Regions from separate parts of the Enterobacter sp. UPMP2052 genome, predicted to be linked through region 1. Evidence: predicted binding sites of a transcription regulator. Region 1 holds the regulator's gene; each other region holds the start of a gene.
What was found. Region 1 encodes Fur, which represses iron uptake genes when iron is present. Its sites were predicted from a motif close to ATAATAATGAGAACNACTATCAA; they were not measured.
Positions count from the first base shown of each region.

Region 1 (3,638 bases):
CAAAAACGACCTGGTACTGGAAGCCGCCTTCGGACAGGCTGAAGGCTATATCGATCAGTATTTCGCGAAAGCCAGCTACAAATTCGACGTTGTGGGCAGCCCGCTGAGCACCAGCTATCAGTTCTATGGCACGCGTGATAAAGCCAGCAACGGCACCGTTAACGATATCTACGACGGTACCGCATGGCTGCAGGCGCTGACCTTCGGTTACAAGGTGGGCCAGGTTGACCTGCGTCTGGAAGGGACGTGGGTGAAGGCGGAAGGGCAGCAGGGTTACTTCCTGCAGCGTATGACCCCAACATACGCCTCATCAAACGGTCGTCTGGATATCTGGTGGGATAACCGCTCTGACTTCAACGCCGACGGTGAAAAAGCCGTCTTCTTCGGTGCAATGTATGACCTGAAAAACTGGAATCTGCCAGGCTGGGCGGTCGGTGCTTCTTATGCTTACGCGTGGGACGCGAAGCCTGCTGATATGGCAACCCCGGATGCGTACTACGATCCTAATTACCGCCTGAAAGAGTCCTCCTACAGTCTGGATGCTAGCTACACCCTGCAGGACGGGCGTGCCAAGGGCACCATGTTCAAACTGCACTTCACGCAGTATGACAACCACTCCGATATCCCAAGCTATGCGGGCGGTTACGGCAATATCTTCCAGGATGAACGTGACGTGAAATTCATGGTCATCGCGCCATTCACTATTTTCTGATGAAACCCCGGCGGGCGTGGCCCGCCGAAACGGAGACGGCAGATGAAAAGAAAAGTAGTCATGGTCGCGATGCTGGCAACAGGGCTGGTGGCCTGTGCGCAGCCTCAGGCCCCGAAAGAAGATTCGCGTCTGAAAGAGGCCTATAGCGCCTGTATCAATACCGCGCAAGGCTCGCCGGAGAAAGTTGAAGCCTGCCAGAGCGTGCTGAATGTGCTGAAGAAAGAGAAAGCGCATGAACAGTTCGCGACGCAGGAGAATGTCCGCGTGATGGATTACCAGGCCTGTATTCAGGCGCGTCAGACCGGTAACGAGCAGGAAGTCGAGAAGCGTTGCGATAAGATCTGGCAGGAAATTCGTAATAATAACCAATAGCGCTGTTTGACGCCCGGTGGCGCTGCGTTTACCGAACCTACAGAGGTGTCATCGCCCGTAGGCCCGGTAAGCGCAGCGCCACTGGGCTTTTTAAGGCAAAAAAAAAGCCAACCTTGCGGCTGGCTCAGAGTATGAAAGTTTGCTTATTTCGCGTCGTGCGCGTGCTCATCTTCGCGGCAATCGCCTTCCGCACAGTGTCCATACAGGTACAGGCTGTGGTTAGTCAGACGGATACCGTGGCGCGCGGCAATTTCACGCTGGCGTGATTCAATAGAATCATCGCTGAACTCAATGACCTTGCCGCAGTCGAGGCAGATCAGATGATCGTGGTGGTGTTGCTGGGTCAGCTCGAAAACAGATTTACCGCCTTCGAAATTATGACGGGTAACAATGCCCGCGTCATCAAACTGGTTCAGCACACGATAAACGGTTGCCAGCCCAATTTCTTCGCCCATGTCGATAAGACGCTTGTAAAGGTCTTCCGCACTGACATGGTGATTGTCTGGCCCCTGAAGCACTTCAAGGATTTTTAACCGAGGAAGCGTTACTTTCAGGCCAGCCTTCTTTAATGCGGTATTGTTGTCGGTCATGCGGAATCTGTCCTGTTGCTAAACGTTTCACTTCAAAAGAAGAAGTGACAGAAAATGCACCTGGGATAATGCGTCTCATTATAGAACTGCCATGGCTAAATGAAAACTGCAAGTCTCAGGCAAAGTATGCTTATAAAAACGTGGTATCACCAACAAACTTGTTCGATGGAGCCCACTTTTTATCAGGGGGATATTGTACAGGTCTGAGCGAAAAAGTTAAAAGTTTGTAGCAATTAATTTAATCGGTTTTACCTGGCATGCGGGCGCAACCGCAGTTGCGCCGCAGGAAAATCAGGCGTTAAGAATGTCGTCGAGGTTCAGTTCTTCACGGACCTGCTTCACCCATTTTTCGACACGCTCAGCGGTCAGTTCTGGCTGACGATCTTCGTCGATAGCCAGACCCACGAAGTGGTTGTCGTCTGCCAGGCCTTTGGACGCTTCAAAGTGGTAGCCCGCCGTTGGCCAGTGGCCGACAATCGCCGCGCCGCGTGGCTCAATGATGTCGCGGATGGTGCCCAGCGCATCACAGAAGTATTCCGCATAATCTTCCTGGTCGCCGCAGCCAAACAGGGCGACCAGCTTGCCGTTGAAGTCCACTTCTTCGAGCGTCGGGAAGAAATCGTCCCAGTCGCACTGCGCCTCGCCGTAGTACCAGGTCGGGATACCCAGCAGCAGGATGTCATAACCTTCGAGGTCTTCTTTGCTGCTTTTGGCGATGTCATGTACATCGGCAACGTCTTTACCGAGCTGTTTTTGAATGTTTTTTGCGATATTTTCGGTATTGCCGGTATCACTGCCGAAGAAAATGCCGATGATTGCCATGAGTAAAATAACCTCTTGAAACTTAATGGTATGGTGGCGCAATTTGTCCACGGATAAGGGCAATAATAGCAGAACTGGCAACCCTGCGGAAACAGCTATCGCGCAGGACTGCACTCTGTGCTACATGAAAAGGGAAATACGGGGGTTTTTCAGACTTATGCCTTGCTGCGTAACGCGTTGAGCTGAGCGATCAGCATCTCTTCAATCAATTCGCTGCGGCTGATATCACGGGCGGAGGCCAGCTCGTTTAGCGCATCGACAGCGTCAGCGTTGAGCTTCAGTTCGACACGCTTAAGCCCACGATTTTTATCGCGTTTAAGCTGGTTGCGTTTATTGATACGCAGCTGTTCATCACGCGAAAGCGGATTCGTCTTGGGTCGTCCCGGGCGACGCTCATTCGCGAACAGGTCTAGTGTCGTACGGTCCGTTTGTTCTTTGGCCATGATTCAGAGACTTCGGGGGAAAACAAGCCGCCCTGTTAATGCCCGGGCGATAAGCGCGCCATCATACATCACCGAAAACGACACGCCAACGACTGGAAGCCCTCTGTCTTCCAGTCGCTCTCTTTTTAATCAATTCGCCGTATCAGTAAGATAGCGGCGGATAGCGCGCAGGACCGCCTCCGGTTTTTCTGCATGAACCCAGTGGCCCGCCCCGGCGATGACGTGCGCGCGAGCCTGTGGGAACTGCGCCAGCAGTGCGTCGCGGTACGCCTCGGTCACGTAGGGTGAATTGCCGCCGGTAATAAAGAGGGTAGGGTGCTGCCAGGCGGGAACCGGCTGCCAGCCGACAATGTGAGCATACTGATCCCAAAGTACCGGGACGTTAAAACGCCACTGGCCGTCGACAAAGGATTTAAGCAGGAACTGCACCACGCCTTCCTCATCGAGGTGTTCACGCATGACGGCTGCGGCCTGCTGACGGGTAGACACGCCAGACTCCGTGACCGCATTGATCGCCGCGAAAATCTCGTCGTGGCGACGCACGTCGTAATCCACGGGGGCCACGTCAACCACCACCAGGCCAGCAATACGTTCCGGTGCCAGCGCCGTCAGCGCCATCACCGCTTTGCCACCCATGGAATGCCCGACTAAAGTGACCTTCTCAAGTTGATGTGCATCCAGCGTATCCAGCAAATCCTG
Region 1 covers NZ_JBSKJR010000001.1:2,035,977-2,039,614, reverse strand. Annotated here, with positions in the region: gene chiP (chitoporin ChiP) at 1-712, shown strand, start outside; gene chiQ (ChiQ/YbfN family lipoprotein) at 755-1,084, shown strand; gene fur (ferric iron uptake transcriptional regulator) at 1,228-1,674, opposite strand; gene fldA (flavodoxin FldA) at 1,966-2,496, opposite strand; gene ybfE (LexA regulated protein) at 2,652-2,939, opposite strand; gene ybfF (esterase) at 3,069-3,638, opposite strand, start outside.

Region 2 (3,638 bases), 390 kb from region 1:
TGCAGTTTTTCCAGCTTAATCTCTGATTCCGCTTCCGGGCGCGCCGGGTTAATAATCGAGAGAATAATAAAGGTGCTGAACATGTTGAGAATAAGCGCCGCAACGACAAATTTGGCGTCGAGCATGGTCATATAGGCCCCGACAATCGACAGGGAAACGGTCGACATGGCGGTGGCAGCCATCGTAAACAGACGGCGCGAGGAGAGATCGCCCAGGACGCCTTTGTAAGCAATGAAGTTTTCCGACTGGCCGAGGATCAGCGAGCTTACCGCGTTAAACGATTCCAGCTTGCCCATGCCGTTCAGCTTTGACAGCAGCGTGCCGATCACGCGAATAAAAATCGGCAGAATACGCCAGTGCTGGAGAATACCAATCAGCGCCGAAATAAATATAATCGGGCACAGTACGCCGAGGAAAATAAACGCCAGCCCTTTTTCACCCATCCCCCCGAAGACAAAATTCGTCCCTTCGGCCGCGAATTTCAGCAGGGATTCAAAGAATCCCGAGACATAACGAATAATAAACAGGCCGCTTTGCGCGTGCAGGAAAAAAAAGGCCAGCGCAATTTCAATAACGATCAACTGTAAGACAAAGCGAATACGAATTTGGCGGCGATCGAAACTCACCAGCCAGGCAAGGGCGAGGATTATGACCAGCGCCAGCAGGAAATGGACAATGTTATACATAGTGTGGTTACGGTTGGTTTTTGAGGCGGACATTTAGCCACAGTGCCGATTAACCGTAAATGGGCATTTTCGTTATAACTTATAAACTTAATCATAACTACGCTAACTATTACCCGGCGATCCGTTTACATCTCGTCATCAAAACGCCCCATATTTCGCTTGTTTTTCTTTCCGCCGTAATGATAATCACTATCAAAAGAATTTACCTTTCTTTGCATCAGTTGACCGCGATAAACATTTAAGGTGTCGGCATGTTTGTTCCATTTCTCATTATGTTACGTGAAGGCCTTGAAGCGGCCCTGATTGTCAGCCTTATCGCCAGTTATCTGAAGCGAACCCAGCGCGGGCGCTGGATTGGCGTGATGTGGGTGGGCGTTTTTCTGGCGGCCGCACTCTGTCTGGGGTTGGGCATCCTTATCAACGAAACCACCGGCGAATTCCCGCAGCGGGAACAGGAGCTGTTTGAAGGGCTGGTCGCAGTGATTGCGGTGGTGATCCTCACCTGGATGGTGTTCTGGATGCGCAAAGTGTCGCGCAACGTGAAGGTGCAGCTGGAGCAGGCGGTGGACAACGCGCTGCAAAAAGGCAATCACCACGGCTGGGCGCTGATCGCGATGGTCTTTTTCGCCGTCGCGCGTGAGGGTCTGGAATCGGTGTTCTTCCTGCTGGCGGCATTCCAGCAGGATGTCGGCATCTGGCCGCCGCTGGGTGCCATGCTCGGGCTGGCAACCGCCGTCGTGCTCGGCTTTCTGCTCTACTGGGGCGGCATCCGCCTTAACCTGGGCGCGTTTTTCAAATGGACCAGCCTGTTTATTCTGCTGGTCGCGGCCGGGCTGGCGGCGGGGGCGATCCGCGCCTTCCATGAAGCCGGGCTGTGGAATCACTTCCAGGACGTGGCGTTTAACCTCAGCGGCATTCTCTCCACCCATTCTCTGACCGGAACGTTACTGGAAGGCATTTTTGGCTACCAGGAAACGCCGAGCATCAGCGAAGTGGCGGTGTACTTCCTCTACCTTATTCCGGCGCTGGTGCTGTTCTTTATGCCTTCGCGCCCCAGCACTCAGCCGTCGCAAATCGCGCCGTGAAGTGCACAATTTAGTTACAACATACTTTTAAACGGGAAAGGTCATGGCAATTCAATTTCGTCGTAGTGCGTTACAGGTTGGTATGGCGGCGCTCTTTGCGTCTGCATTATCCGCGCAGGCCGCTGATATTCCGCAGGTGAAAGTCACCGTGAATGATAAGCAGTGTGAACCGATGACCATCACGGTTAACAGCGGTAAAACCCAGTTTATTATTCAAAACCACAGTCAGAAGGCGCTGGAGTGGGAGATCCTCAAAGGCGTGATGGTGGTGGAAGAGCGCGAAAATATCGCGCCGGGCTTCACCCAGAAGATGACCGCTAACCTGCAACCGGGTGAATATGACATGACCTGCGGTCTGTTGACGAACCCGAAAGGGAAACTGATCGTTAAGGGCGAAGCCACTGCTGACGCGGCCAAAGGGGATGCCCTGCTGAGTCTGGGTGAGGCCATCACCGCGTATAAAGCGTATGTCACGAAAGAGACCGCGGATCTGGTTGCCGGGACAAAAGCCTTTACCGACGCGGTGAAAGCAGGGGATATCGAAAAAGCGAAATCCCTGTATGCCCCAACCCGCCAGCACTATGAGCGTATCGAACCGATTGCCGAGCTGTTCTCCGACCTCGACGGCAGTATTGATGCCCGCGAAGATGACTACGAGCAGAAAGCAGCCGATCCTAAATTCACCGGCTTCCACCGCCTTGAAAAAGCTCTGTTCGGCGACAACGCCACCAAAGGGATGGAGAAATACGCGGAGCAGTTGAACAGCGACGTGCTGGACCTGCAAAAACGCATCAGCGAGCTGGCGTTCCCACCGTCAAAAGTGGTGGGCGGAGCAGCAGGCCTGATTGAAGAAGTGGCGGCGAGCAAAATCAGCGGTGAAGAAGATCGCTACAGCCACACCGACCTGTGGGATTTCCAGGCGAACGTTGACGGCGCGCAGAAGATTGTTGATTTGCTGCGTCCTCAGCTGCAGAAAGAGAACGGCGAACTGCTGGCGAAAGTCGATGCTAATTTCAGGAAAGTCGACGCTATTCTGGCGAGGTACCGCACCAAAGACGGATTTGAAACCTACGACAAACTGACCGACGCTGACCGTAACGCGCTGAAAGGCCCTGTGACCACCCTGGCGGAAGATCTGGCTCAACTGCGCGGCGTGCTGGGTCTGGACTGAGTAGAATGAACAAGCAAGACGAGTATGACGTCGCACAACCGTCGCGACGTCGGTTACTGAAAGGGGTAGGGGCGCTCGGCGGCGCGCTTGCCCTGGCGGGAGGGTGTCCGGTGGCACATGCGGCAAAACCGCAGAGTGCCCCCGGCACGCTGTCACCGGATGCCCGCATGGAGACCCAGCCGTTTTACGGCGTGCACCAGTCGGGCATTTTGACCCCGCAGCAGGCCTCCATGATGCTGGTGGCTTTCGATTCGCTGGCAAGTGACAAAGCCGACCTGGAGCGTTTGTTCCGCCTGCTGACGGCACGTATCGCGTTTCTCACCGCGGGTGGACCAGCCCCGGATACGCCAAATCCGCGCCTGCCGCCGATGGACTCCGGTATTCTGGGGCCGTTTATCGCCCCCGATAATCTGACAATCACCGTATCGCTGGGTGAATCTCTGTTTGATGCGCGCTACGGGCTGACCAAACAAAAGCCCATTTCGCTGCAAAAGATGACGCGTTTTCCCAACGACTCCCTCGACGCGGCTCTCTGTCACGGCGATCTGCTGCTGCAGATCTGCGCCAATACGCAGGACACGGTGATCCACGCCCTGCGGGACATTATTAAGCACACGCCGGACCTGCTGAGCGTGCGCTGGAAGCGGGAAGGGTTTATCTCTGACCACGCTGCCCGCAGTAAAGGAAAAGAGACTC
Region 2 covers NZ_JBSKJR010000001.1:1,642,371-1,646,008, reverse strand. Annotated here, with positions in the region: gene ACWKX3_RS07735 (NupC/NupG family nucleoside CNT transporter) at 1-686, opposite strand, end outside; gene efeU (iron uptake transporter permease EfeU) at 938-1,771, shown strand; gene efeO (iron uptake system protein EfeO) at 1,815-2,942, shown strand; gene efeB (iron uptake transporter deferrochelatase/peroxidase subunit) at 2,948-3,638, shown strand, end outside.
Region 2: efeU (iron uptake transporter permease EfeU) is a predicted target of Fur. The motif match lies at 860-882, and genes of this name have one in related genera.

Region 3 (3,638 bases), 1.4 Mb from region 1:
CGTGTTCGGCCATCATGCCCATAAAGGTTGAGGAATCGATGCTCCCCAGCGTCACCAGCTGCCAGAAAATGTAGGCGATCAGCGGTATGGCACTGCCGATAATAAACACGCGGCGCAGCTTACGGATATCGCCCTGCATATAGCTAACAATGCTGGGCACGCTGCCGTGGAAGCCGAACGAGGTGAAAATGACCGGGATGGCGGACAAGGCCAGCCCTTTTTCAAGAGGTAACGTCAGCAGGTTAACCTTGTGGATATGCGGTGCCAGCAGCACCAGCATGGCAATCAGAAAGAGAATTTTGGCGCTGAACAGAAAGCGATTGAACAGATCGACCAGCGATGTCCCCACGCACACCACGCCGCCGCCGATAAGGGTAAAGAAGATCACACCGGTTGCGGGTGAAATGTTGAAACCGAACGCGTCGTTAATGCTGGAGGCAATCAGCTCTCCGGCCCCGCTGATGTAGGCGGCGGTCAGGGCATACATCAGGAACATCATGCTAACGCCTGCGATCCACTGACCGTATCGCCCAAGGTAGCGGGCAGCCAGCGAACCCAGACCCGTGTCGGCAGGCACATGCTGATAAACCTCCAGCAGCAGCAGAGCGGTATAGCACATCAGCGCCCAAAGCCCGACCAACAGCAGTAGCGTCACGCTGAATCCCACACCGGCCGCCGCCAGCGGCATCGCCAACATTCCTGCGCCAATTGTGGTTCCGGCGACGATAAAAATACTTCCCAGGGTTCTGTTCTTCACACTTTCCTCTACAGCCATTCGATATCGCGACCCAATCTGCGGCGCAGAGTAAGGGAAAAGCGCTGGCTCGTCAAATCCACGTTACAAGGTGTGTAAAGCATTAATTACAGTGTGAGGCGTTAAGCGAAACCTGAGCCAGCGCAAGGCGCGCGTGACGTAGTAAGGGTAGTCTCGCGGTTTCTTTTGAGGAGGTTAAGATGTCAATTCACGGGCACGACGTACTCACGATGATGATTGAGTCAGGTGAGCAGTATTCTGAGAAGAGTCTGATTGAGGCTATTCATGCGCGCTTTGGTGAAGCTGCGCGTTTTCATACCTGTTCGGCATCGGATATGACGGCGTCGGAGTTAGTCGCATTTCTCGCGGCCAGGGGTAAATTTATTCCCGTTGCTGAGGGCTTCTCAACGCACGAAAGTAAAATCTGCCGCCATTAAAAAAACGGTGCTGAAGGATCAGCACCGTTTGTGGAATTAATTCTGGGTATCAAGCGTGGAAAGTTCTTTATCAATAAAGTAGAGACCTTCACCCGATTTACCGGCCAGGGATAATTTATCCAGCACCGATTTAAACAGCTTCTCTTCTTCATGCTGCTCAGCAACGTACCACTGCAGGAAATTAAAGGTTGGATAATCCTGACTGGTCATGGCGGCGTGCGCCAGTTCGTTAATTTTCTGCGTGATCAGCTGCTCGTGCTCGTACGTGGCGCGGAACAGTTCATCCAGCGAGCCGTATTCCGCGACCGGCGAGGCCACCGTATCAATACGCGGCAGGCTGCCCGTATCGGTCAGATAGTCAAACAGGCGCTGCATGTGCGTCATCTCTTCCTGCGCGTGGCGACGCAGAAACGCGGCGGCACCTTCGAAACTGTGATAGCTGCACCAGGCGCTCATCTGTTGATAAAGCAGGGAGGAATAAAGCTCGAGGTTCATTTGGGTATTGAGCTTGTCGATCATTTCAGGTTTAAGCACGGTGCCGCTCCACGTTATTATTTCGGGTTCAGGATGAGCGTCACTATAATTTGTTATTTAAATATTTGCAAAAAGTAAAATAAATAGATTTTTATTAAAAATACGAATGGGAATAACACGCATTGGCACTCCATTAATTTATATTAATGAGAATTGTTTTTGTTCCTGATAAAAGAGTCTGCCAGCGGTCACTGGCAGCAGGAATTAATACCACGGATTAGTGACGCCAGGGTTAATCGCATAGCCCATGCATTTGTACTGAATGGTCACTGTTTCATTCAAACACAGGGAGCCGCCGATCAGCGTACAGGTTTTAATGGGCTGGCCATAGGCGGAGGCGGCGGAATATCCCATGCTTTGACAGGCTTTGGTCGCCGTGCCGTGAGTGACATACTCGTCATAATGGGCGTTCTGCAACGGCGCCTGACCGTAGTCCAGACGAACGACGCCGTTTGGCGCGTCCAGGCTGCTTACCTGGGCCTGACGGGTTACGCTGCATCCCGCAAGAAGCAAAACTGTACCGGCAACGAAAAGTCTTTTCATGGTTCGCTCTACATGACTGTAAAGAGGTTATCGTACCGATTGATGACCACAGCAATGCCAGGAATAGCCAGCCAAACAGCGCTTTCTCTTTGCAACGAAGGGTATTAGTCGGCCATTTCGTCAAAAATCGTCCTGAACCGCTCATGATGCAGACGGAACAGCGCGACAAGCTGCGGATCGAAATGCCGCCCGGCCCCCTTGAAGATCACCTCGCACGCCTCTTCGTGAGAAAAACTCGGCTTATAGACCCGCTTTTGCCGCAGGGCGTCATACACGTCGGCCAGAGCGAGGATCCGCGCTTCAAGTGGGATTTGCTCCCCGCGCAGCCCCTCCGGGTAACCGCTGCCGTCCCATTTTTCGTGGTGAAAATGGATAAGATTCTCCGCCACCGCGCCCAGTTCAAGCCCCTGAATAATACGCCAGCCTTTCAGCGTATGGAGCTTCATTTCGGCAAACTCCTCGGCGGTTAGCGGGCCTTGCTTGCGCAGGATGCGGTCCGGCACCGCGATTTTTCCCACGTCGTGTAAAGAAGCAAAGTGCTCAATGTCGCGCACCGTCTGGCCTGAAAGCCCCAATTCCCGGGCCATTAGCCCGCAGTATTTTGCCACCCGCTGAATATGGCTGCCGGTTTCGTCGTCGTGGGCGCGGTTGACCCTCTCCAGAGCCTGCACCATGTTCCGGTTAACGATACGGCTTTTGCGGATATGGCGGCGCATCATTATCAGCATGCCGAGGCTGAAAAGTGCGGCGATCAGCAAAATCACGCTGATGATTTTAAGCGTGTTTTTCGTCAGGCTCGGGAAGGGGCTATCGTCCGCACGCCGTTCAATCTGCGTTCGGAACTCCGACAGACGATGGATTTGGGTCAGAAGGTGAAACAGTGGATGATCGGGGTCGACCCACGGACCGATGATATATTCTGAGCGGGTCACGCCCGCCACCTTTAATACCCCACGAAACAGCTCATTCCCGCGAAGTGTCGTTTCAAGCGAGCTAAGATCGCCGAGGATAAAATCGATTTTGTTATCCTCAATCGCATCGATCAGCTCGTCAATGCTGCGGCGCGTCACCACGATCGCATCGCTGCCAAACCGCTGCGGCAGATAGGTGGCGGCGAAAGATCCCTCCAGCACCCCGACGCGCTGGCTGCGAATGCTCTCCTCATCCCATAAAAACGGCCTGCCGATGGCATTGTAGTAGACGTTGTGCCAGACAATGTCCGGGCCAATGCGCCCCCGGGCATGTTCAGCATCGTCACGCTCCGAAATATCCACCAGACGTACCGGCCACGCCTCGCGGGGCAGGTTGCTGGCATAGTTATCGATAAAGGTAACGTCGACCTTAAGACCCAGCAGGTCACGCATGTCATT
Region 3 covers NZ_JBSKJR010000001.1:610,052-613,689, forward strand. Annotated here, with positions in the region: gene tyrP (tyrosine transporter TyrP) at 1-757, opposite strand, end outside; gene ACWKX3_RS02755 (YecH family metal-binding protein) at 955-1,191, shown strand; gene ftnA (non-heme ferritin) at 1,228-1,725, opposite strand; gene yecR (YecR family lipoprotein) at 1,930-2,268, opposite strand; gene ACWKX3_RS02770 (HD domain-containing phosphohydrolase) at 2,373-3,638, opposite strand, start outside.
Region 3: ftnA (non-heme ferritin) is a predicted target of Fur. The motif match lies at 1,866-1,888, and genes of this name have one in related genera.